DNA from 2 places in the Ferdinandcohnia sp. Marseille-Q9671 genome. Region 2 is predicted to be linked to the other one. Evidence: predicted binding sites of a transcription regulator. Region 2 holds the regulator's gene; the other holds the start of a gene.
What was found. The regulator Rex, encoded in region 2, represses fermentation and respiration genes when NADH is low (regulators of the CRP and FNR family bind a similar motif). The targets are predictions, from matches to a motif close to TTGTGAAATATTTCACAA.
Positions count from the first base shown of each region.

Region 1 (16,465 bases), on a different contig from region 2:
ATCAAGCATTGTTTCATCATGATTATGAAAATATACATCATCAATTACTTCTGCTAATATATTTTTGATTCGAAAGCTATTTGCAACCTCTACGATTTCATTTACCGTTTTTAGATCAAGCGTATCATGGTACACGCCCCAGTTATTGTCCAGAGGGTGATGGACAAAAGCACCATTAAAATTAACGATTGGGGTTGTAAGACCTAGTTCCTGGTAGTACATTGAGCTAGAACGAAACGGTCTACCTGTTGCAATCATAACCTTATGACCTGCTAGTTCTGCTTTTACTAACGTTTCCTTTGTTCTATTTGATATGGTTTTATCATCCTTGAGTAAAGTTCCATCTAGGTCAAGTGCAATTAAATGTTGTTTCGTCATATTATCCCCCTAGTCCACTGTTAGTATCTCTTTTTACTTAAACAGAAAATAAAAAAATCGTCAAATGAAAAACCAATATTTACAAAAAATGAACATTTAATGATACACTAATTACGGAGCTATTTTACATAAAGGAGTATACACAGATGATAATCGTTGAACATAATACGTATGCAGATATCCCGGCATTACATATTGTAAAAAATCAAATAAAAGATGAAAGATTACCTGTAATTCTTTTTATACACGGGTTTGGAAGTGCAAAGGAACATAATCTACATTATGCTTACTTATACGCAGAAAAAGGGTATCGAGTTGTTTTACCTGAGGCAAACTATCACGGCGAAAGAGACAAGGGATTAAAAGATCTCGAAATGAATTTCAAGTTCTGGGAAATTGTCGTGAATGAAATCAAAGAGCTTCAAATTATTAAAGATGAATTAGAGAAACAAGAGTTAATTGATGAAGCAAGAATTGGTGTAGCTGGAACTTCTATGGGAGGAATTGTTACACTTGGGGCACTTACTCAATATCCTTGGATCAAAACTGCTGTAAGTCTGATGGGTAGTCCGTATTATGAGGATTTTTGTCGTGGGCAAATTGAAGAATTAAAGCGACATAATGTTCAACTTCCATTAACTGAGGCACAATTAGAAGAGATGTACGCAGAGTTGCGTAAGTATGACCTAAGCCAACAGCCAGAAAAAGTTAACGGAAGGCCATTGTTATTTTGGCACGGTGAAAAAGATGAAGTGGTACCATTCCACTACACATATACATTTTATGAAGAGATTAAACCACTTTACACCGAGAAAGAAGAGAACCTGTCATTTATAGCAGATTCGCGTGCTGATCATAAAGTGTCAAGAGCGGGCTTGTTAGCATCTGTCGAATGGTTTAAAAAACATCTATAAAAAAGAAACGTGTCTAAAGTTGTAACGGGTTCCGTTTGGGGAGAGAAAAATGCTAATAGGATTGTAAATAACATAATAATTAGCACGGAATTTGACAACAAAATGGCAATATAAATTGCAAAGAAAAACGCTCAGATTATTTTCTGAGCGCTTTTTGATGTAATATTTCACAAATCCTATTTAATTAATGCTCCCCGTTTGTTGAAGAAGGAAAAATCACTTTGTTATCTGTTCAATTATTTTTCCGTCCGAAGACAACCCTGTTATTGTAGAACCTACAAGGTCCTCTCCATCACTCACTAAAAACCAAAACTTCTCGTCATTGTTATACTCAATTAGATTGGCTTTAAATAAGTTTCCATCCTTAGTTTTAATGCTTACTTCATCTATTTCAGGGTCAAGTATCTTCCCTCTGATTAAATCCGTATAATCAGAAAAGTAGTATTCTAAATTTGAGAAACCCCAATCTAATTTATATCCGTGAGCAAGTGAACCAGTGCCTCCACTAACAAATCCCCAGCCTAATAAGTTTTTTTTAAAAAGTGCACTTCCGAAATGTTGATTTTCATGATTTCCCCATTCATAAAAGACGATTGCTTGATTGTTATCCAAAAATTCAATATGAGCAATGTTTGTCATAGGTTGATTTAATGAGTACACAGCCTTTTTCATTTCTTTAACATCATCTTTTAATGTTAAATTTAAAAAATATACCCCTAACAAAATAGCCGTTATAGATAAGAAAATTTTTAATTTCTTGGACATATAACTCCCTCCTACAAAAACATAACACAATATCCCTAGTAAATTGGCTTTTTACCACAAATTCTACTTCAACTGTACTGCACCGCTAGTTTAAGAATGTTTCTTTGTAAATGCTATAATAATAATTTTAGCATAAATTTTCCATTTACCTTCAAAAAAAATAAGTTCGCTATAATTTAGCGAACTATCTCAAATAAATTATATCTTTTAAATCAAACTGTTTATCTGTTATACCTAGTCTTTGTGCAGGAGTTCTCTTCTCACCATCAAGGTCTTTAGTAGCTTCACAAAAGTTATAAAAGGTACGAAGGATGGTCAAAGCATACTGTGCATACTTAGGGTTGAAATTTGCATAGATATAACTCTTACCATCACCTCTTGCCGTTACAAGTGGTCTTTCTAATATCGATAGTCTTCTGCGAATTTGTTGCATAAAATTATTCGTTGAATAATCACTTACATTCAATACGAGGTTAGCAATTTCTTTGGGTTCCAAAGAAGATAAATCCGTTTTGCAATCCACATAATAAAACCCTTTATCCCTTGTTGGTATCGGATGTTCGATAGGGGATTCCGCCCATTTATGATGGATTTCCGAACCAACCATTACTTCTTCGTGGAACTGCTTACTCTTAAATACATCAATGAGATATAAATAAGCTAATTGCCAAATGGATCGGGTATCGTGCATCATAGCGTTACCCCATCGTTGTAAATCTGCTCTACCGTCTTTAAACTCTTGATTACACTGTTTTAATGACTTCGATCTATCCACCATAGAAATAAAATGATGTGCCTCTGCCAAGCGTATTTCATTCGCAAATACACGAGAAAAAGCAGTCATTAAAGAATTATCTTTATCGGTAACAAAACGCCATTCAGATGCCTTTACCATCCGTTTAATCAACCAAAGGTGTGCGATTGTCGTATAGGTAGAATTGACGTGTAATCCATCAATATATTGTTCTCTTCGGTCAAACTCTTGCAGAGCTTGTTTATATTCCCATTCTGTTTGTATGTCATTTTCCGACGGAGGCATTGGATAAAAGGAATGTTTCCTAAATCGACCGTGCTTTCTGCAAAACTCATTTAGGTGGTCTTCTTTCAACAACACAGTGTCCAACTTGATGTCATTAATATCAATATTCCAATCGTATGCAATATCTGAGCGAAATACATATTTAGAATGAACATCTGCGGTCACAACGATTTGTGTTGGAAATTGTGCTTCTTCTACATCATCAAATCCCTTACCACCTTGTCCTTTCTTTCGGACGTTATTGAGATTGTAAGTCATTTTATCCGTATTCAACCACATTACAGAGAATTCCATTCTTTCAAATGCTGGTTTTTCGTGTCGCTCTACAAATTCTAAACAACGACGATAGATCCACTCTAATTTGTGATAATAGGTACTGACACCTATCTCTAATTTTTCACAAGTTCTAGTTACGGGTGTCCTATTTAATAAGTCCATTACCAAAGAAGGGAGTATATCGTTTCGCTTTTGATGATAGGTGGTTGATTGCTTTCTAGAAGGCATTAAACTTGTTTTCTTTTTACAAGTTTTACATTGCCATACTTGAGCATTCGTTTTGCTCTTTCCTTGCTTATAGAACAAGTGAACATCTTCAAATGGGGTTGTTCCTTCTTGGATGCATCCTTCTTTATGAAACTGATAATTTGGTTCCACATCTTTAATCGTTTCAATATGCACAAGACGTTTTATCTCTTCTGCCACAGACCAGTTTGACACAGGAGAGGTTGTGCAGCCCCAGGTTACTCCCTTAACTACACCAACAGGATCTTCGTTACAGATGATAGCCTGATTTTCTCCTTTTCCTCGTCCACTCAGTCGATAGCGACTAGGGTTACCCTTTGCACTAGTGAATTTTTCTTGTGGAAGACCGTGCCATTTACAATACGGGTTGCCACAAAAGTTATATTGAATTTTGTGTTCCTTCCCGTTTAACGAAAAAGAAACGGGACGATACAAAAGATTATTGTATCGTTTGGAGAATTTGCTCGGCTCTAATAAATCATAATTCTTTACTCGGTCAGCGATTTCAGTAGTTGTTATAGGTGTTTGTACAATGATTAATTCTTCATCTTTTTCAGCCAATCGTTTCAGTCGAGCCAACCATTAAACCTCCATTTCTTCTAACCCAAGTTGTTTAAGCAATCGCTTATTATTTCGTTTTTTCATAGCCCAATCAACAAACTCTTCATCAGTAAGGATGTTCTTTAAAAATTCATCTACAACTTCACTTTCGGTGTATTCACTGTACTCCGAAAATGCAGCTACAATGTTTCTTGTTTGTTCTGAGATAACCCAGTTCACCCGCTCTGAATTAAGGTTTTTAGGCTTTATATAGTTGAATTTCTTCATCGAATTATTTCAATTCCTTTCTGTAAAATGGTTATCTTTTTAACATATGTTTTAGCAATGATTTTAGCACAACAATTTTACAGCGGACAACAACTATTGCCCTCCTAAAAATTCATATGCTAATAGTATAATTATTTCCATTGCTAATTCATTCCAAACGTTGATATAGCAATAAAAAAAGCAGACCAAATCGCTATGCGAATTAGTCTGCTAATTACCATTCTAATTGTAGAGTTTCTCTCCCTTATCGGAACCCGTTACTAAAGTTGACACGTTTCTTTTTTGCTCTGACCAGCTCGGCGCCTAGTCTTTTTGATAAACCAATTAGTCAAAAAGGTCAAAGAGCTAACTTTTCGCGTCTTGTCTTATCCTCTTCAAGGCTGAAAAAGGCTTTCGTTTATCTCATTATCTAATGCCAAGAGCAATCTTTGCGTAACGGCTCATCATATCTTTGTTCCAAGGTGGATTCCAAACGATATTCACATCAACATCTTTAATTTCAGGTAAATCAGAAAGAACGCTTTTTACATCGGCTGCAATTGTTCCAGCAAGTGGACAACCCATTGATGTTAACGTCATAGAAACTTTTGCAACACCTTCATCATCCATGTCCACATCGTAAACAAGACCTAAGTTTACAATATCGATCCCTAATTCAGGGTCAGTTACCTGTTCTAATGCACCCATAATATTTTCTTTTAATGCTTCATCCATTATATAACACTCCTTTTTGGAAATAGCTTATTTTTATGTCTAGCTCAAGAAGCCATCGGCTCTCGGGTCTAAGTCATTTGCTTCTGAAAGCAAGGAAGCCTTCTGTCAGTGCATGTCTTATGTTTGTTGCCGATAAGCAGTCGCCTTGTGCTTTTCTTAAGTATAACGAAACATAACAAGAAAGTGAAATACAATACCTTTATTCAGCAGAAGTCCTCCACCTCTACCTATTATCCCATTAATTGTTTTTTTGCGTCTGATGACATTCGGTCAGGTGACCAGGCAGGATGCCAGACAATAAGGACTTCAACATCATTAACTTCTTCAATGTCAGTGACTGCATGCTTTACACCACTAGTGATGCTATCATGTAAAGGGCAACCTGGTGTTGTTAATGTCATTTCTATAAATACATTCATATTTTCTTTAATTTCGATGTTATAAATAAGTCCTAAATCAACAACATTAATATTTAATTCAGGATCAATTACATGTTTTAACTGTTCAAGAATTTTGTCTTCTAATTCCATCATAATGAACTCCTTTATTTAAAAAGTACTTTCATAATTGTATAGATAAAAAAGATAGATGCGGCGACGATAAGGCTTTGACTTATTGTGAAAATGAGCAATTGCTCAGTAACCATCGCTAACACTACACCAACGCTTCCAATAACAACACCTGTAAAAATAGGAATCGCCATTTTTTCATCAATCAGCTGTTTTAAAGGAGGTACATTTCTTTTTCCCATTAGCTTACTGTAACGGTGGGTCCACCAGAGAAAAGGAATTATTTTATACAAATACCCAAGAATGCTACTCGCAATCCATAATAAAATGTATAAGAAAATAAAAAAACCAAAATACTCATAAAAATCTGGAAAGAAAGAAAGAACCATCCCACAAAAATGAAGAATTAGTCCAAATCCAATCGCTACTAACGAGAAAATAAATGGCTTATCTAATTTTTTCTTTAATCTCACCTTGATAATAGTGGAAATATGATACGTAAAAATTGCAAATCCTAGGAATAGTAAACTCATTGCTGCCTGTAATAAATAGGAAGTCTCTGCTGCAAAGCTATATATCGCAACAAGTAAACCAAGTCCGTAAATAATAAATACCCATTTTGCCGGCTTCATTGTAAAACCATGTGCTAATGAGAACATAGGAACCATTTTATAGGAAAAACCAAAGATTAAGAATGTAAACCAACCAGCTACACCAAGTAATATATGACTTTTTAACACGGCGAGATGATTAAAATTCTCGATTCCAATACCCATGTTAACAATCAATAAAATGCCTAGTGTGATTGTTAGTAGCAAACAAAAGAGAGCACTCCCTACAAACAGGGTTAATATATTCTTTTTCGCTTGATTCCGCATTGTCATAAACATTTGAATGAGAAATAATAAGATGCCACTGACAGCGAGGCTACCTGTAAAAATAGATATGGTAGGTGAGAAGGAAAGAGTGACCCCGAATCCTCCAAAGCCTATTGCTGTTATCCAAAATTGGACAAAGCCGAACCTCTCGTTCCATATAGGTGTTAAAAAGGCTACTGGTACAAGCTGATACATTGCTCCCATAGCTACCATTAAAGCCCATCCGAGAATTAATAGATGAGCAGATGAGAGTAGGGCAGGTGTTCGAAAATTTCCCTCAATCATCATATGGCCGTTAAATAGTAGAATGATTTGGGAAGCCAGTAAGGCAACAACGCTAAAAATAATGAATGAAAGCGGCAGCCTAATATCCGTTTCATTTGATAATTGAGGTAACATTTGCAAGCAGCTCCTTATTTCGTAATATCTATTTGAAAGCCGCCATCGGGATTTGGTTTTGTTGAATGTTTGTAGCCGAGATCATCTAACTGTTCATACAAAAACATGGGTCTTCGGTCATTTATGATTGATAGGGTTTCACCCATTTTTAACTTCTCGAGTGCTTTTAACGTTCTCATCATAGGTTGTGGTGGTTCAAGACCTCGGTTATCTAACTTCATTTATTGCCACCTCTTTTAACAAAGGTAATCTTCCAATGTTTTTTGTCAATTTGCTCTGGTTCATTTGAAAAACCTTTTGCTTTTAATATTGGAAATAATGGAGTAGGTTTAAATGGAGCGTGTAAAATAAATATATCCCCATCATTTAACGTTTTTACAGCCTCCATAATCTTTTGAAAAGGTTCAATTTTATTTTTCAGATCCTCTCTAACATCTAATTCCACTGTTTTTGATTCTACTTGACTCATGGTATTATCTCCCCCTTATTTAAATAAGCCTTTGCGTATTCGCGCTCGATTTTTAGGCAAAACACGTGGTAGTTCATAAGACTTTGCCACAGAATGTGGATTATTTAGTCTTTGTCTTGTACTCGAAAAATCCCTTTTAAAAAATCGAGGTATTCGCCGAGACCTTACCTTTATTCAGTCTGTGTATAGACAATTCTGTACTGATTACTCCTATGCATTAATCCCAAACACTTATAGAAGCAGGTAACTCCACTGAATAAAGGAAAAACATTTATATACTAATGATAATCATTTTCAATGCAGAATGTTGTGACTGTAATCACAGGTAGTTACATAAGTAACCAATTCCCATACAAATAAGTGTTAGACGTTGTCACAAGTTTAGAGAACATCAAAAGACGAAAAAAACCTCTACCCGTTGGTCTAAAAAATCTCATCGTGAAGCTTCATATGATCCAACAAATAATAACCATCAGGAGTGATGTCAACAATGTGCTTCTTTTTTAGCACACTGATTGTTCTACTTACAGATTCGCGCGTTGTTCCAATCATATTGGCTAGTTCACGATTCGTAAATTGAGTAGTAAGCTTAAAACGATTTCCTATTTTTTCACCATTACTCCTACATAATCGAAGCAACAGCATCACAATTTGTTCTTGAGTGTTTAATAGGATTTGCTCTTCTAATCGTTTCTGTAGGTCGATAATCTTTTCACCAAGAACTTTGAAGATTTTAATACAAAGTTCCGGGTACTTTATCAATATTTCCTCAAACTTATCAATTGGAGTATAGATAATAGTTGCATCCTCCATTATTTCTGCATGAGCAGGATATCCCCCTTTTCTAAAGAAGCCTGCATGTGGAAACATTTCCCCAGCTTCGAGTACGGAGACAATTTGTTCCTTTCCGTGCATATCTGACTTGTAAATCTTTACCTTACCAGATTGAATGAAGAATACACGATCTAGGGGATCATCTTGCATAAATACAAACATTTTTTGTCTATATAATCGTGACTGAGAAATCTCGATAATAGGTTCAAGTTCTTCACGAGTTAATTCTCGAAAAAGAGGAACTGTTTTTAATTGTTCCTGTATAGATGGTAGTCCCATCAACTTCACTCCTTGTAATTAAAAGTACCTTATCTTAAGTGTAGCAATCTCCCGTTTTGAGACTGTGATTTGCATCACATGTGATGCGAATCATGATCACTATTCAAAAAATAGACACAAAAAAACTAGGAGAATCAGTCTCCTAGTTAATCAATATTGTTTTGACTTATTCTTCTGCACAATCAAAACACAAAATTCCTTTTTTATCTTCAAGTACAACACCATTAATGAAGCCTTCCAAACAATAAATCTCTTTATCACATTCGGCACAATTTCCTACTAATTCTTTCATCTGTTTCACCTCGTCATTAGTTATCCACGAATCAAGGAGGTTATACAAGATGCACGTGGTAATCTCTTTTTTTATTATCCCATATTTTGAAAAGAGATATGATAAAAAACATATCAACACAGTGATAAGATTCACTACATCACGTAAAGGCCTTCGATACAATGAACCCATAAAACAAAAGGAGGAATTATAAATGGTATTTGCAGCAAAAGTAAATGCGCCAGATTATGCACCGAAGGATAAGCATCCAACAATCTTTAAAACATTTGATAGCCTACAATCAGGTGAAATCATGGAACTTACAAATGACCATGATCCAAGACCACTTCAATATCAGTTTATGATGGAACGAAGCGATGAATTCACATGGGAATATCTTGAAGAAGGCCCAGAAGTATGGCGGGTTGCAATCGGTAAAAGATAAGAATTCTTTTAATCTCTCACTATGTAGACAAATGTCATTTCTGAATTTGTCTACATTTTTTTTTGGTTGAATTGTAGCCTTATTAAGAGAATCAGTTTGGTCTTGTCTATCCTTCGTGATAATATGAAGAAAAAAGGAAGATTTCAGTGAAAAAACAAAATATAATGGGGATTATTCTAGCAGGTGGGGAATCTAGAAGGTTTGGAAGCCCTAAAGCATTTGCTACACTTCATAATAAATATTTTTTCGAATATGCGATCGATGCACTTCAGGGTAATGTAGATAACATTAATATAGTAAGCCATCCTAGACTAATCAATCAGTTTCAGAAACACGTTACCTTAAAAATTGTGCAAGATGTACCACAGTTCCAAGGATATGGTCCCTTAGCAGGATTAATAACCGCCATGAAAGAGGACAAAGCAGATTGGTATGTTGTTTTGCCATGTGATACTCCTTTTGTTACCAATAACCTAGTAAAACAACTTATCTCATATACAACTAACAAAGACATAGATGCGGTTGTTCCAGTCATCGATGGAAGGAAGCAACCATTAGTCGCGATTTATCATTCAAGAGTTGCACAAAGGATAGAAGAACTGCTATTCGAGAAAAGGTTTAAATTAAGCTTTTTGTTGGATTCTTGTAACGTGAGGTATGTAACAAATGACAATTTGGAGTTACAAGGATTAGAGTTTGAGAATATTAACAATAAAGAAGAATATGAAAAAGCAAAGCAGAGGCCAAATGATTCAAGGTAGAAACTCTAAATGTTTAAAAAATGGAGGTGTATACACATAATTATCAGAAAAATACGATAAAATAGAAGTACCAGGTACTTTTGGAAGGAGGGATTATTCTGAGAGTAGGCTTATTATTAGGCATTATAACCTCTGGACTTCTATTTTTTATGGGTTTGTCTACTCAACAATTTGAAGCGTATTCTGTTATCTCTGGCACACTTGGGATTATTTGTTTATTGTTAGCAGGAATTGTATCAGAAACTTTTGTAAGCGGAGATCGTGCAAGAGCGAATTATTATACTGAACCTAAGAAAGACCGAAAAAGGAAATTTCGGTATTCGTATATATTTTTCCTCTTGGGGGTTCCTAACCTACTTGTAGCACTGGCTTTAACCCTCAAATACATGTAATATTTCTTCATTATATATTCTTCGATTAGTTAACTTCAAAATAATTTCTTTAACCGTGTAGAAAGATTGAACATAAAGTATATTCAAATGTTTGCTCTAAGTGGCAGAGGTTCTATAGTCCAGTTAATTGATAAGAAACTATGCGAGTTATACTAGAAAAATAATCTTCTGGTATCGGCTTGTTTTCTTTAATTAGGTGGGCTCCATAACCTCCACTAGATTTGTGAACAATTTTGGACACCTTCCTTTTGTGTGATATGCCTCACATAATTCACTTTTCTATAGTGATAAAATGTGGACATTACAAAAGGAGGATGGCCTCATGTTTGAAAGGGACTATAATAAAGATCCATTTATTGTGATTTGGGAGCTGACAAGGGCTTGTCAGCTTAAATGTCTACACTGTCGTGCGGAAGCACAGTATACAAGAGACCCAAGAGAGCTTTCTTTTGAAGAAGGTAAAAACCTAATTGACCAAATTTATGAAATGAATAATCCAATGCTTGTTTTCACTGGCGGGGACCCTTTAATGCGCCCTGATGTTTATGATATTGCAGATTATGCAGTTAAAAAAGGTGTACGTGTGTCTATGACACCTAGTGCAACCCCTAATGTGACAAAAGAAGCAATTGAAAAAGCAAAGGAAGTTGGACTAGCAAGGTGGGCATTTAGTCTAGACGGCCCGACTGCAGAAATACATGATCATTTCAGAGGCACAAAGGGATCGTTTGACTTAACAATGAATGCAATTAGGTATTTGCATGAACTTGAAATCCCCATCCAAATCAACACAGTTATTTCAAGGTATAATTTTCACGTTTTAGATGAAATGGCTACGTTAGTAGAGGATCTGGATTGTGTTTTATGGAGTGTCTTTTTCCTTGTACCCACTGGACGCGGAAAGGATTCAGATATGATTTCCCCAGTTGAACATGAGCAGGTCTTTCGTTGGCTATATGATTTAAGTAAGCGTGTGAAATTCGATATAAAAACAACGGCTGCTCAGCACTACAGACGTGTTGTAATCCAATCAAAAATGCGGGAAACAAAAGACATCGAAAAACAAATTCGATATGAAGATGCGCTTATGCAAGGAAAGACTGGACAAATTGATGGACTTGGAAGAGCCCCACAAGGTGTAAATGACGGAAACGGATTTGTCTTTATTTCTCATATTGGTGACGTGTATCCAAGTGGTTTGCTTCCTGTAAAAGCTGGTAATATTCGTGAGACTCCAATAGCTGAAATTTATCGTGAATCACCTATATTCAAAGATCTTCGCAATCCTGATAAGTATAAAGGAAAATGTGGAGTATGTGAATTCAGACATGTATGTGGTGGCTCACGTTCTCGTGCGTATGCCATGACGGGAGATTATATGGAGAGTGAACCATTCTGTGTATATATTCCAAAAGCTCTTCGTACTAAAGAAAAAACTGCAAGATAAGAACAAAGGCCCATTTCCATGGGCCTTTCAGACTGTTGACAAACGCTCGCATACAGCGTTGCTTGCCTCTCTCGTCCGCTCATGAAGGCAACTTCTATTCGCGTCTTCGATCGACTGCGCGCCTTGTCTGACAAGTGTTTTCAAGACAGTCTGGGGAAAGTAATTTATTTTTAGAAGTACTGTGAAAAATCGTGTAGACAAAGTCAGTACTGACTTTGTCTACACTCTGAAAGGCCCATTTCCATGGGCCTTTACTTATTCAATACTACAATATTTTGCTGGACAATCTTCACATTGTATTTCATTTTTTATATAGGCCAAATCGTGTATGGTAATATATCCTTTTGAAACAGTAATTACATGTTTATCACGCAATTCATGCAGCATTCGGTTCACACTTTCCCTTGTTGTGGCACAAAAATTAGCCAACTCCTGATTTGTTAAATGAAGGTTAATCAAAATACCATTTTCTTTATTAACCCCATAGCTATTTGTCATCCTAACTAGTGTCGAATAAAGTGCTCCTTTCTTTCCCAATAAGACGAGGTCTCTAAATTTAGTTTGCGTTTTTCGAAAATGATCACTCATCCATTTCATGAATTCAAATGCAAGACTGGTATTTTCAAAAAGTTTTCTTTCTAAGACTTCCTTTTGAATAACGGCTATTTCACTATCTTCTAAAATACGGCAATCAAATAAATACTTTGGATCATCTGTAAACAATGTTAATTCTCCAACAATTTCATTTTGGCCGCATATACGAAGCGATAATTCACTACCATCAGATGTTCCTTTGCTAACTCTTACACGACCGGATAGAATAAGATATAATTCTGATGCTTTCATTCCCTCTCTAAATAGAGAAGCACCTTTTTCTACTTTGAGAGTATGGTTGGCAGATTGTAAAAGCTCTTTTAATTCATGTGAAAGAGTGGGTTTCTGTATTGTCTCTCTTTGATTCATAGATAACACCTTCTTACGTTAGAATGCTATATTTTGTTCTATTGTGATAATATAATGGTAGTCTATCTAGTGGGTGTTACATAAATCACACTTTTTATAAAAATAGAGCATAAACCTTTGCTACAAAAGAAATAGATACTATATGAACATTTTTTAACAATTGAGGTCTTAGCTATGGAACAGCTTTTTTGGTCCCCTATTAAACTATCTATAACGATTGCAATCACATCAGGTTGCATCGTCTTACTTCTTGGTTTGTTAGCAGGAAAATCGATGGCGCGTAGACAGTTTAGGGGAAAACTTATTGTAGAAACAATTTTGATGCTACCACTTGTACTACCTCCTTCAGTAGTAGGTTTTTTATTAATTGTTATTTTTGGGAGAAATAGTATTGTGGGAGTATTTATTGAAAACGTAACGGGTCAATCGATCATGTTTACGTGGTGGGCGGCTGTTATTGCTTCGACTGTTGTTGCATTTCCGCTCATGTATCAATCTGTAAAGACAGGCTTCCAATCAGTAGAAACAGACATTGAGGATGCTGCTAGGACAGATGGAGCAAATGAATTTTCTATCTTTCTATTTATTTCCATTCCCTTATCAATAAAAGCTATCATTACAGGCTTTATCTTAAGCTTTACACGTGCCTTGGGAGAATTTGGTGCAACTCTTATGTTCGCAGGAAACATACCTGGGAAGACACAAACATTACCGACAGCTATTTATGTAGCCATAGACAGTGGGAATATGGAATTGGCCTGGCTATGGGTTATTACGACGATTTTTATCTCATTTTTAATGCTAGCAGCGACATATTTAATTAAATAGAAAAAGACACATTCTTGACAAGAATGTGTCTTTTTCTATTTTGTGACAAACTTAACAGATTTATGGATCTGTAATATGTGAAACTTTTATTGAGAGAGAAATACATAGCTTAACAGAGGATGTTCAAAAAGTCACCAAATGATAAGTTACTAATTGGGTTGGCACTCGACCACTTTGGTCCTAGAGTCTACCTTTCCTTTATTTCCTCGCTTTTCGAATCATTTTTTGAACACTATTTATAGGAGGGTTATCTATTGTATCAAACAGCTGCATGGTATCTTTCAATACTGTTAATGACATTTATTGCAATCATTTTTATTTTTGTGGTTTTGAATACCAACAAAAGGATAGCGTATGAAGGTATACAGAAAAAGTGGTATCGCTTTCGAACAGCTTATTTCATTGTTCTTCTGATTGTATTGGGTACAGTAACTTATTTCACGCTACAGGATTTACCTTTCGAACGACCAGTATACGGAGAAGGAGAAGATCCTATCTTGGTAAATGTGGAGGCAATTCAATTTGGTTGGAATATGAGTCAGACAGAATTCAAGGTAGGGGAGCCGATTGAATTCCATGTAACAAGTGCTGATGTAAATCACGGATTTGGTATTTATGACAAAGATATGAATCTATTGGCGCAAACACAGGCGATGCCTGGCTATACAAATAATGTTTTCTACACTTTTGAAAAACCAGGGACATATCAAATTTTATGTTTGGAATACTGTGGATTAGCTCACCATGTAATGATTGGTGAAATTGCCGTTACAAACTAAGGGGGACTTTCAATGGCTACTATTACAATGGGAGATTCAAAACCCTCCCAAAATCGAACGCTTATCATGTATCTACTAACTGGCAGTCTAGTTATTTTACTTATGATGATATTTGGAGTCTTAATGTTACTTGCACAAGGAAATATGATTGATGTTGATCCAGGTTTCTTTTATGAAATTCTAACGGTCCATGGAACCGGTATGGTAGGTGCATCAGCATTGTCTGCAGCAGCAGTTATGTGGTACTTCCTAAGCAAATATGTTCAACTAAACAAAGGGATTTTTATTTCAAATTTTATCTTCTTTATTATCGGGGTAGCAATGGTATTGGTAGGTATCTTCAGCTTTGACTTTGCGGGGGGATGGACTTTCTTGTATCCATTACCTGCAATTTCGGCTGGAGGATGGGGAGTTGTAGGAGCAGCTCTATATCTTGGAGGTATGCTTGTAATAGGTGTTGGATTTTTATTACTGTATTTAGATGTTGCAAGAGCAATTATTAAACAATATGGGAGTTTAGGAGGCGGGTTAGGCTGGTCAATTGTCTTTGGGAAAAAGAAAGGCTATGGTCCTCCTGCGGCTGTTGTAGCGAGTACAATGGTTGTGATTGTGAACATCACAGCACTGGTATCTGGGGCAACCATTTTAGTTATGAGCCTTATAAATCTATTTATACCAACCATTACAATTGACCCACTGCTTGCAAAAAACCTAACATATGCGTTTGGTCATATATTTGCAAATTCAATTATATATATGGGTGTTATTGCTGTTTATGAAATTTTGGCATTGTACACAAATCGTCCATGGAAAGCAAATCGGCCATTTCTCATCGCGTGGAACTGTTCAACGTTATTTACAATCATCATTTATCCCCACCATTTATTAATGGACTTCGCACTACCGAAATGGATGATTATCCTGGGGCAAGTATTATCATATGCAAATGGATTACCGGTATTAGTTGTTACTGCGTACGGTGCCCTAATGATTGTTTTTCGATCAGGTATTAAGTGGGATATTGCATCATCTTTTATTTTTTTATCAATGTTTGGCTGGGTGGTTGGTGTAGTACCAGCGATTATTGATGCAACGATTGTTATTAACCATGTTATGCATAATACGAAGTGGGTGCCAGGACATTTTCATATGTATATGGGATTGGGTGCTACAGCAATGTTGTTTGGTTTTATGTATTACCTTGCAAAAGTAAATAAGAAAAATAAAGAAACATCACTGGATGCAATCAGTTTCTGGGTGTATGTCATGTTTTTCCTTGGTTTATGTGGTTCATTCCTCTATTCCGGGAAAGCAGGGGCACCAAGAAGATGGGCAGAACATTTCCCAGAATGGATTCCATTTGATCGAATTGGAGTCGTGTTTGGAATCTTTATTATTTTAGCCGTTTTAACATTTGTTCTACGTTTTTGGAATTTTTCTAGATCCATTGATAGTAGCTTTAGAGAAGATATAGGACCGAGTCAGCATGCGTAAATGTATAAGTATTCTATTTGCACTTATGGCCAGCTTATCATTGCTATGGGTAGGGACAGATGGATTTCGAGCCTTTACAGCTGAAAAAGCTAGAATACTTACATTGGAAAGGGAGCAGCCAAGGCTCCCTGCTGCTACATTACTTGATTCTAATTATGAAAGTTTTAATATAAAAGAGTTAGATGAGAAATATGCGCTATTGACGTTTATGTATACGTCATGTGGAGATGTATGTCCAGTTCTCGAAACAAACTTTGCTGAAATCTATGAAAATATCCCAGCCGATATACGAGGAGAAGATATTGTCCTACTTAGCATAAGTTTTGATCCAGAGCATGATTCTCCAAGTGTTTTACATGCATATTCAGAGCATTTTGGAGCGGATGGAGATCAATGGAAAATGGCTACAATACAAGATAAGAAAGAATTAGAGGGTGTTTTAGATGCATTAGAGGTAATCGTGATACCAAATGAATATGGAGGATATGAGCATAATTCAGCTTTCTATGTTATTAATCCAGAGGGTAAATTAACAAATATATTTGATTACCAGTCGC
Region 1 is NZ_CDRJTA010000004.1:343,936-360,400, forward strand. Features, by position in the region: gene ACWNMY_RS16910 (Cof-type HAD-IIB family hydrolase) at 1-378, opposite strand, end outside; gene yjfP (esterase) at 525-1,292, shown strand; gene ACWNMY_RS16920 (hypothetical protein) at 1,509-2,057, opposite strand; gene ACWNMY_RS16925 (insertion element protein) at 2,242-4,197, opposite strand; gene ACWNMY_RS16930 (hypothetical protein) at 4,201-4,446, opposite strand; gene ACWNMY_RS16935 (metal-sulfur cluster assembly factor) at 4,852-5,160, opposite strand; gene ACWNMY_RS16940 (metal-sulfur cluster assembly factor) at 5,391-5,690, opposite strand; gene ACWNMY_RS16945 (hypothetical protein) at 5,705-6,946, opposite strand; gene ACWNMY_RS16950 (DUF2249 domain-containing protein) at 6,961-7,167, opposite strand; gene ACWNMY_RS16955 (DUF2249 domain-containing protein) at 7,164-7,415, opposite strand; gene ACWNMY_RS16960 (Crp/Fnr family transcriptional regulator) at 7,839-8,528, opposite strand; gene ACWNMY_RS16965 (hypothetical protein) at 8,695-8,820, opposite strand; gene ACWNMY_RS16970 (DUF2249 domain-containing protein) at 9,014-9,244, shown strand; gene ACWNMY_RS16975 (molybdenum cofactor guanylyltransferase) at 9,391-10,005, shown strand; gene ACWNMY_RS16980 (DUF5316 domain-containing protein) at 10,155-10,397, shown strand; gene ACWNMY_RS16985 (TIGR04053 family radical SAM/SPASM domain-containing protein) at 10,720-11,844, shown strand; gene ACWNMY_RS16990 (Crp/Fnr family transcriptional regulator) at 12,100-12,807, opposite strand; gene modB (molybdate ABC transporter permease subunit) at 12,982-13,635, shown strand; gene ACWNMY_RS17000 (cytochrome C oxidase subunit II) at 13,890-14,414, shown strand; gene ACWNMY_RS17005 (cbb3-type cytochrome c oxidase subunit I) at 14,427-15,908, shown strand; gene ACWNMY_RS17010 (SCO family protein) at 15,901-16,465, shown strand, end outside.
Region 1: a site for Rex is predicted at 10,648-10,665, ahead of ACWNMY_RS16985 (TIGR04053 family radical SAM/SPASM domain-containing protein). Genes of this name have one in related genera too.

Region 2 (16,465 bases):
GTCATCACATCATGCCGCCCATTCCACCCATGCCGCCCATGTCAGGCATTCCGCCACCAGCACCAGCTGGTTCTGGGATATCAGCAACTACTGCTTCAGTTGTTAAGAACATAGCTGATACAGATGCTGCGTTTTGAAGCGCAGAACGAGTAACTTTAGTTGGGTCAACGATACCTGAGTCGAACATGTTTACCCATTCGCCAGTAGCAGCGTTGAAACCAACACCGATTTCTTCATTTTTTAAGCGTTCAACAACTACTGATCCTTCTAGACCTGCGTTGTGTGCGATTTGACGTACTGGCTCTTCTAATGCGCGAAGAACGATGTTAACACCAGTTGCTTCGTCACCAGCTAATTCAATAGCAGCTACTTTGTTATATACGTTCACAAGTGCAGTACCACCACCTGAAACAATACCTTCTTCAACTGCTGCACGAGTTGAGTTAAGCGCATCTTCAATGCGAAGTTTGCGTTCTTTTAATTCAGTTTCAGTTGCAGCACCAACCTTGATTACTGCTACACCACCTGCTAGTTTAGCTAGGCGCTCTTGTAATTTTTCTTTGTCAAATTCAGAAGTAGTTTCTTCCATTTGAACACGGATATTGTTAACACGAGCTGCGATCTTGTCAGACTCACCAGCACCTTCAACGATTGTTGTATTTTCTTTTGTTACAACGATCTTAGAAGCGCGACCTAATTGAGTAATATCAGCTGATTTAAGGTCTAGACCTAAATCTTCAGTGATTACTTGACCACCAGTTAAGATAGCAATGTCTTCTAACATAGCTTTACGACGGTCACCAAATCCAGGAGCTTTAACAGCTACTGCATTGAAAGTACCACGAAGCTTGTTCACTACTAGAGTTGCTAGAGCTTCACCTTCAACATCTTCAGCGATTAGTAATAATGGTTTACCTTGTTGAACCACTTGCTCTAGTACTGGTAGGATTTCTTGGATGCTAGAAATCTTCTTGTCTGTGATTAACACATATGGATTCTCAAGAACTGCTTCCATTTTGTCAGAATCAGTTACCATGTATGGAGAAGCATATCCACGGTCAAATTGCATACCTTCTACTACTTCTAGTTCAGTAGAGAAACCTTTAGATTCTTCAATTGTGATAACACCATCGTTACCTACACGCTCCATAGCTTCTGCAATTAATTGACCTACTTCTTCATCAGCAGCAGAGATTGCAGCAACTTGTGCGATAGATTCTTTGCCTTCGATTGGTTTTGAGATTGCTTTTAACTCTTCGATAGCTACTGCTACAGCTTTTTCAATTCCTTTACGAACTACCATTGGGTTCGCACCAGCTGTAACGTTTTTCAAGCCTTCACGAATCATTGCTTGAGCAAGAACTGTTGCAGTAGTAGTACCGTCACCAGCAACATCATTTGTTTTGCTAGCTACTTCAGCAACAAGCTTAGCACCCATGTTTTCGAATGCATCTTCAAGTTCAATTTCTTTTGCAATTGTAACACCATCATTAGTAATAAGAGGTGAACCGAACTTTTTCTCAAGAACCACGTTACGTCCTTTTGGTCCTAATGTTACTTTTACAGCATTTGCTAATGCATCTACACCGCGTAGCATAGAACGGCGTGCTTCTTCGCTAAATTTAATTTCTTTTGCCATTTTGTAAGCCCTCCTCAAATAATAAGTATTCTATGATATTTAATGCTGTTTTCCTATTATCCTATAACAGCTAGAATGTCACTTTCACGTAAAACTAAGTATTCAGTACCTTCGTATTTCACTTCAGTACCAGCATATTTTGAGAAGATAATGCGATCACCAACCGCAACCTCTAAAGCAACTCTTTCACCACTGTCTAGTACACGACCAGTACCTACAGCAACAACTTTACCTTCTTGAGGTTTTTCCTTTGCAGAATCTGGTAGTACAATTCCGCTTGCAGTTTTTTCCTCTGATTCAACTAGTTCAATAACAACGCGATCACCTAATGGCTTTAACAAGTGAAACAACCTCCTCAAATAATTGTAAGTATGTTTTTTCTTATTATTAGCACTCAAACCACTTGAGTGCTAACACAATTATTATATTAAATAATCTGATTCTATTTTGCAAGTATTTGCTATCGAATTTTCTAAAAAAGATTCTATTTTTGTACAAGCAAAATTGACTCACCTATCTATCCTATGTCATGAATAAAAAATTTAAACCATAAGATTTAAAAAATTTCCCTCTATGAAAATTTGGATTAGCATAATACTAATAGATAGTTATGAATATATGTTACAATACAAAGCATGAATAAGAGTTTGAAACAAAATCGCTTATAAAAACGTTTAATTAAAGGAGACTTACATGAAAGCTAGATATTGGTATGTTATATTAACGTATATCCTCATGCAATTTTCAGGTGCTCTCGGTATTCCACTTCTTTTACTTTTGGGAGTTGGGGATAATTTAGATCCTGAAACTGCTAAAAATACAATTATCTCTCTTTGGACGATCTTTAGTTTTGTGGCTGCACTCCCGATTGTTTTATATTTATTACGACAAGATATAAGGGAAAGACACCAAAACCTTGAACGTTCCTCCAGAGGGGAGGCTTTCGGTTGGGCAATTGCAGGTATCTTCATGGCTATGACAGCGCAGGCTCTTGCAGCGAATATTGAAATTTATGTTTTTGGTATTGAGCCTGGTTCTGAAAATACCCAAGAAATTATGGCCCTTGTAAAGTCACTGCCATTACTGGTGATTGTTGTTTCTATTATTGGTCCAATCCTTGAAGAAATTATCTTTCGTCAGATTATATTTGGGTCCTTATATAAAAAATTTGGCTTCTTTATTTCTGCTCTGATTAGCTCCTTAATCTTTGCAGTGGTTCATATGGATTTCACTCACATTCTTATTTATACTGCTATGGGCTTTACCTTTGCATTCCTTTATGTACATACAAAACGGATTATCGTTCCGATATTTGCACATGTTGCGATGAACACATTTGTTGTAGTGGGACAGACGATTTTTGCAGATGATATAGAGAGGATTATGAAGGAAACCGATAAGCTACAATCGATATTTATTGGAGGCTTTTAGTCTATGCGAAGAACTTCACCTTTTGCGATGGGCATCATATACGCGTTAATGGGCATTCTTTTTACCTATATAGCGATTGGAAGTGCTACGGACACAATATGGAACTTTTCCACAATCCTTCTTGCACTAGTCGCAACTTTTGATTTTGGTGTGGCAATCCGGATGTTTGCCTTACACAGTAAAATAAAAAAAGTCACAAAAAAATAACCTCTGTCTTAGAGGTTATTTTTTATGACTAGCTCTAGGCGCCCTTCCACTTTTCGCTACTCCATGCCATTAGCTGCTAGCATTTCTGCCTTCAATACCTTTCTGTAGGCACTCTTCGAAACGAGAATACTGATTTCATACAATCCAAATAATGGAACAGTCACCATTAGATGTGAAATCAACTCTGGAGGGGTAATTAAGCCTCCAATTACTAAAAGAATGAAATACGCAAACTTACGGATTTGAGAAAGAAACATCGGTGTTACTAATCCCAACCTTGTTAAAAACATGATGATAACTGGCAACTGAAACAAGAAACCAAATGGTAAAGTTAGTTGTAACAAGAATTGAAAATACTCGTTTATCCCTATTACCTGATTAATTTCAAGACGTTCCGCCAATCGAGTCATAAAGTTCACAACAAACGGAAAAAGAATAAAATAGGAGAATGAAACCCCTACTAAAAACAATCCTACAGATATAGGGATATAACTTAAGGTTACCTTTCTTTCCTTCTCATACAACCCTGGACTAATAAATGCCCATAGCTGATACAGTAAAAAAGGAGATGAGATAACTAGCGCAATAATAAAGGCAAATTGCATATATATTTTTATTGGATCCGTCATACGGAAGGCATTCATTGTTAGTTCTTTAGCTTCCTCAGCATTTTGTAAGTAGAGAATCAATGGTTCTGCAAGAAAAAAGCTGCCTAACGCAACAATGAAGAAGAAAACAACTACAAAGATTAGTCGTTTTCTTAATTCTCCGATATGATCAAAGACAGACATTTCTTTTTCATTCATGTGTTTCATCCTATCATTACTTCACATCTTGAGTGTCGTTCTTTTTTACATCATCATCGTCATCATCTGCTAAACCTTTTGTTGCGTTTTTGAATTCACGCAATGTATTACCTGCTGCTTTTCCTAATTGAGGCAATTTCTTTGGTCCGAAAATTAACAACGCAAAAAACACAATCAATAAAATACTACCAAATCCAAGACTTCCCATCTGCAAGTCACCTCCTCAATAGTGAACATCTATTCCTATTCTTCTCCAGAATAATGCTTTAAAAAATAGACAAGTGCTTGTAACTCGACAGCTAAATCAATATGGTGCACCCGTATATGTTCAGGAACGTTAATTCTAGCAGGAGTAAAGTTCAGTATACCCTTAATTCCTTTATTAGCTAGACGATCTGTTATAGGCTGTGCCGCACCAACTGGTACTGTTAAAATAGCTACAGTTACATCATCGGGTAATTTTTCTTCTAAATCATCTAAATGGTGAACTTCAACTCCACCAATACTAGTACCTACCTTATTATAATCCACATCAAAGGCAAGCTCAATTTTTGTATTGTTATTTTTCATAAAATTATAGTGTAAAAATGCAGTACCTAAATTTCCAACGCCAATTAAGGCAACTTTCGTTAATTCATCTTGGTCAAGTGTCTTACTAAAAAAGGATAATAGATAGTTGACGTTATAGCCATATCCTTTTTTTCCCAAAGCCCCAAAATAGGAAAAGTCTCTTCGGATTGTTGCTGAATCTACCTTAACCGCTTCACTCAGTTCTGCTGAAGACACTCTTTGCTTACCTGAAGCATGCAAGTTTTTCAGAAAACGATAATAGAGTGGCAGCCTTTTGGCAGTTGCTTGTGGTATTTTTGATTGCTCAAGATTCACCTTAATTCCTCCACTAACTCGGAACTTTCTATGTTACGTTCAAATGTAAAAGTTCCAATCATCCTCATTTGAACTCACAGCTGTTATAGTTCCCTTTTAAAGTTGCCGTTCTTTCCACCTGTTTTTTCTGCTAAATAAGTTGGCCCGATGACCATCCCTTTATCAACAGCCTTACACATATCGTAAATGGTTAATGCACAAACAGACGCAGCCGTAAGTGCTTCCATTTCTACCCCTGTACTACCTTTTGTTTTCACTGTTACATTGATATGTAAGATATACTCGTCGCTATCAACTGCCCATTCAAACGAAATATCCACACCTTTTAATGCTAATGGGTGACACATTGGGATAAGATCAGAAGTTCTTTTGGCTGCCATAATACCTGCAACCTGGGAAACAGCAAGAACATCTCCCTTGCTAACTTCATTATTAATAATCTGCTCATATATCACTTTATTAACAGCAATACTTGATTTTGCAATCGCAGTACGGACTGTATCAGCTTTATCTGTAATGTCGACCATCTTTGCCCGACCTTGTTCATTAAAATGGGTAAATGAAGCCATATATCTAACCCTCCCCTAAACTGAGTGTTCAAAAGGAGGATGAAAAGGACCAAGAAGTTCAAGGCGGCGAAGCTTTGAGTACCGGAACGTATGCAATTAATACGTGAGGAACGGAAAAGCAAGCCAACGAAGAAATTCGATGTGTCATTTTCACCGGACTTTTTGAACCTCCCCTAAAACTATACACTATTTTACCATACATGTCTTAGAAACATGTGTGAACATTATCATTGCAGTTGCTCTATGAAGATAATATAAGATACACTGTTGTTAGAAACAAGAGGTGAAATAACATGATTTTACTACAAGTAAATCAGCTCAAAAAGTTTTTTGCTGCTGATCTTATTTTATCGAATATAAAACTCGAAGTACAAACACGGGACCGTATTGCCATTGTTGGCCGTAATGGTGCTGGAAAATCGACATTGTTAAAAATAATTGCAGGTCATATGTCACATGATAGTGGCGAAATTATCAAGCCTAAAAGCGTTAAGATTGATTACCTTGCACAAGATACAGGTCTTGAATCTACCCTTTCCATTTGGGAAGAAATGCTAACCGTTTTCGCTCCTTTACGAAAGCTCGAAAAACACTTACGAGATCTTGAAGCGAAAATGGGAGACCCAGATCTTATTGCAAAGCAAGCTGATTACCAAAAATTACTTGAAGAATACGACCAACTTCAGGTGGACTTTAAAGAACAAGGTGGGTATCAGTACGAAGCGGATATCCGTTCCATTTTACATGGATTCAACTTTTCTGAATTTGATTATCAAACTAAAATATCAAGCTTAAGTGGTGGTCAAAAAACTCGACTAGCTCTAAGTAAGTTATTATTGTCAAAGCCTGATTTATTAATTTTAGATGAACCGACCAACCACCTTGATATTAGTACTCTAACATGGTTAGAACAATATCTACAAGGTTATCCTGGTGCCCTGTTAATCGTATCCCATGACCGATATTTTCTTGATAAGGTAGTGAACCAAGTATACGAGATTTCCAGAACGACAAGTAGCAAATTTGTTGGTAACTATAGTAATTACTTAAAATTAAAGGCAGAAAACTATGAGCTTGAACTTAAGAAGTATGAGAAGCAACAGGATGAAGTGGAAAAACTCAAGGACTTTATCGCTAAAAATCTTGTACGGGCATCGACAACCAAACGTGCCCAAAGTAGAAGAAAACAGCTTGATCGAATGGAGCTCATGGACAGGCCTTTAGGTGATGAAAAATCTGCTTCGTTTAAATTTGAAATTGACAGACAAAGTGGGAATGACGTACTAAGTGCACGGGACATGACAGTTGCTTATGAAAAAGAGAAACCGATTATCAAAAATATTAACTTTAACATCTATCGGGAAGATAGCATTGCCTTAGTGGGACCAAATGGAATTGGAAAATCTACGTTGTTAAAAGCAATCATTAATAAACTTAATCACGTAGATGGAACAATTCGTTTTGGTTCACATGTTACCATTGGGTATTATGATCAACAACAGGCAAACCTCACATCAAACAAACGGGTGTTAAACGAACTGTGGGATGAATATCCACTAAAAACAGAAAAAGAGATTCGTACTGTTCTAGGCAATTTCCTATTTTCAGGTGATGATGTGTTAAAAATCGTTTCTACGTTAAGTGGTGGCGAAAAGGCAAGACTTGCCCTGGCAAAGCTCATGCTAGAACGCTCCAACCTTCTCATCCTGGACGAGCCTACTAACCATTTAGATTTAGATAGCAAGGAAGTACTTGAAAATGCACTCATCGATTACCCAGGTACTATACTCTTTGTGTCACATGATCGATATTTTATTAATAGGTTAGCCACTAAGGTATTTGAGTTATCAACAGACGGTTTGACAGAGTATTTAGGTGACTACGATTATTATCTTGAAAAGAAATATGAAACAGAAGAGCTTGCGCGGTTAGACATGCTTGAGAAAAAGGTAGACAACCGTGAAATAGTTCAAGAGAAGTCCTCCTATGAACAGGAAAAGGAACTTAAGAAGCTAGAACGTCAACGAAAACGACGAATCGAAGAAATTGAACTCGAGATTTCTTCCATTGAAGAGAAAATTGAGCAAAATGAGGAACTCCTTTGTGATCCTGAGGTCTACCAAAATCACGAAGAGGTACAGCGAATTAATGAAGAGAATGAAAAATGTACATCTAAACTAGAGGCACTTATGGAGGAATGGGAATCTCTCCATGAAACTACTGGATAACAAAATAAAGTTTATATAGACCTTTACACCTATCCACAATTCATTTATTTTTTTGTGGACTGCTGGTAAGTTAAAGTTATCCCCAACTGAATTTTTATATTCAGTTGGGGTTTTTTTTTATAAAAAAAGCTTTTATTCAGACTTTTCCACATTTTATTGAGTTATACACCGTTTTATCCACAATATCCACAAATGAGCTAACACTTATCCACAAAACATGTCCACATATTCATTCTAGATATTTCAATTACTTTTGAAGGTTTTCCACAAATGTTCATAATATGTGGATAATTTATCAACAAAAAAGTCCTCTTCTAAAATGAGGACTTTTTAACTAGTGCATATGTTCAATATCCAATCCTGGATTAGCATTTAATGCATAAGAAGATCGTTTTCCTTTTTCAAATAATACACTTCCGACCGCTGCAATCATCGCCGCATTATCCGTACAAAGAGAAAGTGGAGGAATAACAAGCTTTACACCTGAAATAGCTGAAAACTTACTCTCTAACGTTGTTCGCAAGCCTTTGTTTGCCGCAACTCCTCCGGCTAAAAGAACTTGTTTGACATTGAATTCTTTCGTTGCTCTCAGTGTTTTTGTAACCAAAACATCAATTACACTTTCCTGAAAACTTGCAGCAAGATTTTTGGGGTCTATAACCTCTCCCCGTTGCTCTGCATTATGGAGGGTATTGATTACCGCAGACTTTAACCCACTAAAGCTAAAATCGTATGAATTCTCTTCTAACCATGCCCTTGGCAGATTTATCGTCGCTGTTCCTTCATGTGCTAGTCGATCAATATGAGGGCCACCTGGATACGGCAAATTAAGAGTACGAGCTACCTTATCGTAAGCCTCACCTGCAGCGTCATCTCTTGTTTCCCCTATGACCCTGAATGAACCATGCTCTTCCATTAAAACGAGCTCTGTATGGCCACCAGAAACAACTAAAGATAATAGGGGGAATTCTAGCTCCTCAACTAGTCGGTTCGCATAGATATGTCCAGCTATGTGATGTACACCTAATAGCGGAATACCGTGAGCAAAAGCCACTGCCTTTGCTGCATTAACACCAATCAACAATGCACCCACTAAACCTGGCCCTTCCGTTACTGCAATTGCATCAATATCCTTAAATGTGACATCGGCTTGCTTTAGAGCCTCCTCAATCACAATTGTAATTTCTTCAACATGATGCCTAGAAGCAATTTCTGGAACAACTCCTCCAAAACGCTTATGGCTTTCAATTTGCGATGCCACAACGTTCGAAAGAATGTCACGTCCATTTCTTACTATGGCTACGGCTGTTTCATCACAGCTCGTTTCAATTCCCATAATTATTTGATTTTCATTCATTTAGATTCACCCACATAACTAACGCATCTTCTTGATTATCTGTATAATAATTTTTCCTTATGCCACCAGGTTGAAAGCCCATCTTTTTATAAAGCGATTGGGCAATGTGATTTGATACCCTGACCTCCAACGTCATAGTAACCGCCTGATGCTGCATGGCTAATAACTTTGCTTGCATAAGAAGGGCTTCTCCCAACTTTTTTCCTCTGTACGCTGGTAATAAAGCTATATTTGTAATATGCGCTTCATCCATAATAAGCCACATTCCACAGTATCCAATCACTCTATCGTTTTCAGTCATGACAATATATTTTGCAAATTGATTATGGACAAGCTCATTATAAAAAGCTTCCCTTTTCCACGGAACTGTAAATGCTGACGTTTCAACCTTCATGACATCATCAATGTCATCTAACGTCATAAATCGGAATAAAATCTGCTGATCCATGATATTTTCCATATTACCCCTGCCTCTTTCCAAGCCAATTGGCTTCTGCCTCTGCCAAACGAATATAATTTGGTACGAACGCATGAACGTCTTCAGCCTCACGATTCAAACCAATATTCGCTAACTCACTTGGTCTTGGATTCCAATCTGTATATGGTGCAACATATGCAAGAGATTCCAATTCTGTTTCAATTTGATCCTTATGGATACCTACGTCATTACCTATAAATAAAATTGGAGTGTTCCTTTTTTTAAGCTCTGCCAACCAATCGCTAAGCAATATAATCTTGTCTTCTTCGACGCAAGTCAAAGAATTTGATTCATAACGATATAATCCTGTGTATACTTGCCCACGTCGAGCGTCAAATAAAGGTGATAGAAGGCCATTAAAAAATCTTCCATTAGCCGCAACTACTTCTAGACTTGAAACACCTACTATCGGAATTTGAAGTGACCATGATAGCGTTTTTGCTATGGTCACCCCTATTCTAACTCCTGTATATGATCCTGGACCCTTCGCAACTACAATTTTATCTAACTCTCCAGGTTTGATCCCACATTCGTTCATTAGTTGTTCAATTGCTGGCATGGCACGAACCGAATGGTTTTTCGGTAAATTTGTAATCATTTCACCAAGAACCTTTTCCCCATCAACTAATGCAACACCTAATACATAATTCGATGTATCAATTGCTAATACTTTCATTAGGCAAATATCTCCTCACATAATTGTTCATACCGCTCTCCCAATGGAATAACAGAAATCTTGCGCTTGAAATCTCCCATGTGCTCGATTTTTATCGTAAGTCGCTCCTCTGGAAGGCGGTCCTCAATCAAATGTGCCCATTCTACTACCGTCACACCATTACCCTCAAAATACTCATCAAAACCTAGGTCTTCATCACTGTACTCTAAGCGGTATACATCCATATGATAAAGAGGGATTCGACCTTTATATTCCTTAATAATAGTAAATGTCGGGCTATTGACCGTTCTTATGACCCCAATTCCTTTCGCAAGTCCTTTGGTGAACGTTGTTTTTCCTGCACCTAAATCCCCTTCTAGGGTTATTACATCCCCAGGTTCTAGCCTTTCAGCTAAACGATAAGAAAAGCTATCCGTTTCCTCAGGTGTATTTGTAATAAACTCAAATTTTTTCATTCGTAAAATCACACCCTATTTATTCAAATGGCCTTGGCATTTTTACGCCCGTTTTCGAAAAAGTTGAGGCTTCGCCGGAGGCTTTACTTTTATTTGTTCAGTAATTAGTTTTAACCCCTACCTATTTTACATGTTATGCAATCATTTTTAAGCGATTAGAGTAGAGAAACTACTCTTGACTAGAGTTAAAATGGTTATATCCCTTCATATCAAGTCTATGTAATTCTCCATTATGGTCTAAAAACACACTTGGTCCACCTTCTGTGACAGTTCCGATTTTCGTAAGTGTGTATCCACTTTCAATCGCATGTTTTTGAACCTGCTCCCAGTCAGAAACTCCCATGGTTCCGACTAATTCAAAGTCTTCTCCACCATAAAGTGCAAATTCGATTGATTTACCACTTTTCTCTTTCGTAAGGTGTTCATGTAAAGGTAGTTTATCTTGATCTATTATGATAGAAACCTTACTAGCCTTGGCAATCTCATTTGCCTCACTCGCCAAACCGTCACTAATATCGTTCAAGGAGACTCTTTCAAGTACCGATAAAAGTCTTCCAATTTCAACTCTTGGTTGTGGATATTGATGTTTTTGGACCAGAGTCAGCTCTGACTCAGTGAAGGTATGATTTCTGCCTTTATGTAATAATAAATTTAAACCAGCAGCAGAGTCCCCGATTGTGCCTGTAACAAATACAACATCCCCTGGCTTCGCATTACTACGTAATAAATGCTTTCCCTGTTCAACCTCACCGAGTACAGTAACAGTGATAACCAATGTGTCAGAAATAGAAACAGTGTCTCCACCAATCAAATCGATATTGTACTTATCTGCTAGCATTGCCATACCTTTGTAAATCGATAACAAATCGGATTCATTCCATCCCTTTGGAATGGCAATTGACACTAAATAATAGAGGGGGATGCCTCCCATTGCCGCAATATCGCTTATATTAACGGCCAATGCCTTATATCCGATTTGGACAGGGTTCATAGTAGATGAAGTGAAATGAACACCTTCTACCATCGTATCCATGCAAACGATTTGTTCCATATTGGCTGTAGGGCGAACAAGTGCTGCATCATCACCAATTCCTGTAATTAGACCGGATTGAAAGACCCGATTTGGTTTAATTTGATTAATAAAATAAAACTCATCCTTTATGGACATTATAGTCACTCCTACTATATATCAAAAGAAATAAACTTAAAAAAATCCGGTTCGTGAAAAAAATCCTTAGGACAACTCCTAAGGACCTAGATGCATAATTAAGTTTACAGCATTTCATCAAATTCTTCAAAAAAAGATATAAAAAAAACGAAACAATATGTTTCGTATGCTTTAAAAAATATGGCGGTCCCGACCGGGATCGAACCGGCGATCTCCTGCGTGACAGGCAGGCATGTTAACCGCTACACCACGGGACCATTTATTAGACATTTATTATTCTAATATATTGTATGTATGACGTCAATCATTTTTTTGGTTGCGGGGGCAGGATTTGAACCTACGACCTTCGGGTTATGAGCCCGACGAGCTACCAGACTGCTCCACCCCGCGATAATAGAAACTATATTATTTTTTGCCATGCGCTAAGGTAGCACTTGACTGTCCCTTCCTCTGCAAGCTTATTCAAGGAGGTATATCCGTCGGGACAACTCGCAGTAATTGCTGTGAAGTAACGCTCGTTGCTCCACCCCGCGATAATAATATATAGCCTAGCGACGTCCTACTCTCACAGGGACAAAGTCCCAACTACCATCGGCGCTGAGAAGCTTAACTTCCGTGTTCGGTATGGGAACGGGTGTGACCTCTTCGCCATCGTCACTAGACTATTAGAAGGATTCATTCCCTCAAAACTAGATAACTAAAACATTCATGAAGTTTTTTTATGTCCAGTTTCGGCTCCTAGCCTCTCGAGGTCGCTTCACTTCTTCTGTCAAAGTCTACGACTTTTCCGACAGAAGTTCCAGCGCTTGTCGAGGCTGTACAGTCGCCTACACTTTTCGTTTTTGGTTAAGTCCTCGATCGATTAGTATCAGTCAGCTACACATGTCACCATGCTTACACCTCTGACCTATCAACCTCGTCATCTTCGAGGGATCTTACTAGTTTAACACTATGGGAAATCTCATCTTGAGGGGGGCTTCATGCTTAGATGCTTTCAGCACTTATCCCTTCCACACATAGCTACCCAGCGATGCCCTTGGCAGAACAACTGGTACACCAGCGGTGTGTCCATCCCGGTCCTCTCGTACTAAGGACAGCTCCTCTCAAATTTCCTACGCCCACGACGGATAGGGACCGAACTGTCTCACGACGTTCTGAACCCAGCTCGCGTACCGCTTTAATGGGCGAACAGCCCAACCCTTGGGACCGACTACAGCCCCAGGATGCGATGAGCCGACATCGAGGTGCCAAACCTCCCCGTCGATGTGGACTCTTGGGGGAGATAAGCCTGTTATCCCCGGGGTAGCTTTTATCCGTTGAGCGATGGCCCTTCCATGCGGAACCACCGGATCACTAAGCCCGACTTTCGTCCCTGCTCGACTTGTAGGTCTCGCAGTCAAGCTCCCTTGTGCCTTTACACTCTACGAATGATTTCCAACCATTCTGAGGGAACCTTTGGGCGCCTCCGTTACTTTTTAGGAGGCGACCGCCCCAGTCAAACTGCCCACCTGACACTGTCTCCAAGGCCGATAAGGCCTTCGGGTTAGAATTTCAATACAGCCAGGGTAGTATCCCACCGACGCCTCCACCGAAGCTAGCGCTCCGGCTTCCAAGGCTCCTACCTATCCTGTACAAGCTGTACCAAAATTCAATATCAGGCTGCAGTAAAGCTCCACGGGGTCTTTCCGTCCTGTCGCGGGTAACCTGCATCTTCACAGGTACTATAATTTCACCGAGTCTCTCGTTGAGACAGTGCCCAGATCGTTACACCTTTCGTGCGGGTCAGAACTTACCTGACAAGGAATTTCGCTACCTTAGGACCGTTATAGTTACGGCCGCCGTTTACTGGGGCTTCGATTCAGAGCTTCGCTTAGAGCTAACCCCTCCTCTTAACCTTCCAGCACCGGGCAGGTGTCAGCCCCTATACTTCGCCTTGCGGCTTCGCAGAGACCTGTGTTTTTGCTAAACAGTCGCCTGGGCCTATTCACTGCGGCTTTTCAGGGCTATTCACCCTAAAAAGCACCCCTTCTCCCGAAGTTACGGGGTCATTTTGCCGAGTTCCTTAACGAGAGTTCTCTCGATCACCTTAGGATTCTCTCCTCGCCTACCTGTGTCGGTTTGCGGTACGGGCACCATTTACCTCGCTAGAAGCTTTTCTTGGCAGTGTGGAATCAGGAACTTCGGTACTATATTTCCCTCGCCATCACAGCTCAACCTTCGCGGTAAGCGGATTTGCCTACTTACCAGTCTAACTGCTTGGACGCGCATATCCAACAGCGCGCTTACCCTATCCTCCTGCGTCCCTCCATCGCTCAAACGGTAAAGAGGTGGTACAGGAATATCAACCTGTTGTCCATCGCCTACGCCTTTCGGCCTCGGCTTAGGTCCCGACTAACCCTGAGCGGACGAGCCTTCCTCAGGAAACCTTAGGCATTCGGTGGAGGGGATTCTCACCCCTCTTTCGCTACTCATACCGGCATTCTCACTTCTAAGCGCTCCACCAGTCCTTCCGGTCTGACTTCGCTGCACTTAGAACGCTCTCCTACCATTGTTCGTAAGAACAATCCACAGCTTCGGTGATACGTTTAGCCCCGGTACATTTTCGGCGCAGAGTCACTCGACCAGTGAGCTATTACGCACTCTTTAAATGGTGGCTGCTTCTAAGCCAACATCCTGGTTGTCTAAGCAACTCCACATCCTTTTCCACTTAACGTATACTTTGGGACCTTAGCTGGTGGTCTGGGCTGTTTCCCTCTTGACTACGGATCTTATCACTCGCAGTCTGACTCCCGAGAATCAAGTCTTTGGCATTCGGAGTTTGACTGAATTCGGTAACCCGATGAGGGCCCCTAGTCCAATCAGTGCTCTACCTCCAAGACTCTATACTCGAGGCTAGCCCTAAAGCTATTTCGGAGAGAACCAGCTATCTCCAAGTTCGATTGGAATTTCTCCGCTACCCACACCTCATCCCCGCACTTTTCAACGTGCGTGGGTTCGGGCCTCCATTCAGTGTTACCTGAACTTCACCCTGGACATGGGTAGATCACCTGGTTTCGGGTCTACGACCACGTACTATTTCGCCCTATTCAGACTCGCTTTCGCTGCGGCTCCGTCTCTTCAACTTAACCTTGCACGGGATCGTAACTCGCCGGTTCATTCTACAAAAGGCACGCCATCACACATAAATGTGCTTTGACTACTTGTAGGCACACGGTTTCAGGTTCTATTTCACTCCCCTTCCGGGGTGCTTTTCACCTTTCCCTCACGGTACTGGTTCACTATCGGTCACTAGGGAGTATTTAGCCTTGGGAGATGGTCCTCCCAGCTTCCGACGGGATTTCTCGTGTCCCGCCGTACTCAGGATCCACTCAAGAGAGAACGAAGTTTCGACTACAGGGTTGTTACCTTCTCTGACGGACCTTTCCAGGTCGCTTCGTCTACTTCGCTCTTTTGTAACTCCGTATAGAGTGTCCTACAACCCCAAGAGGCAAGCCTCTTGGTTTGGGCTATCTTCCGTTTCGCTCGCCGCTACTCAGGAAATCGCGTTTGCTTTCTCTTCCTCCGGGTACTAAGATGTTTCAGTTCCCCGGGTCTACCTTCTCATACCCTATGAATTCAGGTATGGATACTACCCCATTACGGGCAGTGGGTTTCCCCATTCGGAAATCTTCGGATCAATGCTTACTTACAGCTCCCCGAAGCATATCGGTGTTAGTACCGTCCTTCATCGGCTCCTAGTGCCAAGGCATCCACCGTGCGCCCTTCATAACTTAACCTATTCGGCTTTGATAAGCGTCGAATCTCTTCGTCAGCTTCGTTCTTCCGGTACTCACGTAGCGAAAACTACGCTCCGTTCCTCCAGAACTTTGCTTCCTCGACCTTCTCGCTTCTCATGCGCCTAAAGTTTAAAGAACTTTACTTACTTCAATGAATGTTTTGTTACGTTATCTAGTTTTCAAGGAACGATTTGGTGGAGCCTAGCGGGATCGAACCGCTGACCTCCTGCGTGCAAGGCAGGCGCTCTCCCAGCTGAGCTAAGGCCCCAAATTATTTAAATGAATGGTGGGCCTAAATGGACTCGAACCATCGACCTCACGCTTATCAGGCGTGCGCTCTAACCAGCTGAGCTATAGGCCCATTCACACATATAAGAGAACAAAGTAGCTCTCTCAAAACTAAACATAATACAGAGGCGTCTTTTTATGAAGTTCGTAGAACTTCAGTTTCCTTAGAAAGGAGGTGATCCAGCCGCACCTTCCGATACGGCTACCTTGTTACGACTTCACCCCAATCATCTGTCCCACCTTAGGCGGCTGGCTCCTTACGGTTACCCCACCGACTTCGGGTGTTACAAACTCTCGTGGTGTGACGGGCGGTGTGTACAAGGCCCGGGAACGTATTCACCGCGGCATGCTGATCCGCGATTACTAGCGATTCCGGCTTCATGCAGGCGAGTTGCAGCCTGCAATCCGAACTGAGAATGGTTTTATGGGATTTGCTTAACCTCGCGGTTTCGCTGCCCTTTGTACCATCCATTGTAGCACGTGTGTAGCCCAGGTCATAAGG
Region 2 is NZ_CDRJTA010000002.1:166,000-182,464, reverse strand. Features, by position in the region: gene groL (chaperonin GroEL) at 5-1,639, opposite strand; gene groES (co-chaperone GroES) at 1,696-1,980, opposite strand; gene ACWNMY_RS12615 (CPBP family intramembrane glutamic endopeptidase) at 2,333-3,070, shown strand; gene ACWNMY_RS12610 (YdiK family protein) at 3,074-3,277, shown strand; gene tatC (twin-arginine translocase subunit TatC) at 3,334-4,083, opposite strand; gene ACWNMY_RS12600 (twin-arginine translocase TatA/TatE family subunit) at 4,100-4,291, opposite strand; gene ACWNMY_RS12595 (redox-sensing transcriptional repressor Rex) at 4,327-4,968, opposite strand; gene moaC (cyclic pyranopterin monophosphate synthase MoaC) at 5,052-5,537, opposite strand; gene ACWNMY_RS12585 (ABC-F family ATP-binding cassette domain-containing protein) at 5,831-7,765, shown strand; gene tsaD (tRNA (adenosine(37)-N6)-threonylcarbamoyltransferase complex transferase subunit TsaD) at 8,100-9,122, opposite strand; gene rimI (ribosomal protein S18-alanine N-acetyltransferase) at 9,115-9,570, opposite strand; gene tsaB (tRNA (adenosine(37)-N6)-threonylcarbamoyltransferase complex dimerization subunit type 1 TsaB) at 9,584-10,276, opposite strand; gene tsaE (tRNA (adenosine(37)-N6)-threonylcarbamoyltransferase complex ATPase subunit type 1 TsaE) at 10,276-10,731, opposite strand; gene thiL (thiamine-phosphate kinase) at 10,901-11,899, opposite strand; tRNA gene ACWNMY_RS12555 (tRNA-Asp) at 12,081-12,156, opposite strand; tRNA gene ACWNMY_RS12550 (tRNA-Met) at 12,213-12,289, opposite strand; rRNA gene rrf (5S ribosomal RNA) at 12,446-12,561, opposite strand; rRNA gene ACWNMY_RS12540 (23S ribosomal RNA) at 12,742-15,675, opposite strand; tRNA gene ACWNMY_RS12535 (tRNA-Ala) at 15,868-15,943, opposite strand; tRNA gene ACWNMY_RS12530 (tRNA-Ile) at 15,960-16,036, opposite strand; rRNA gene ACWNMY_RS12525 (16S ribosomal RNA) at 16,132-16,465, opposite strand, start outside.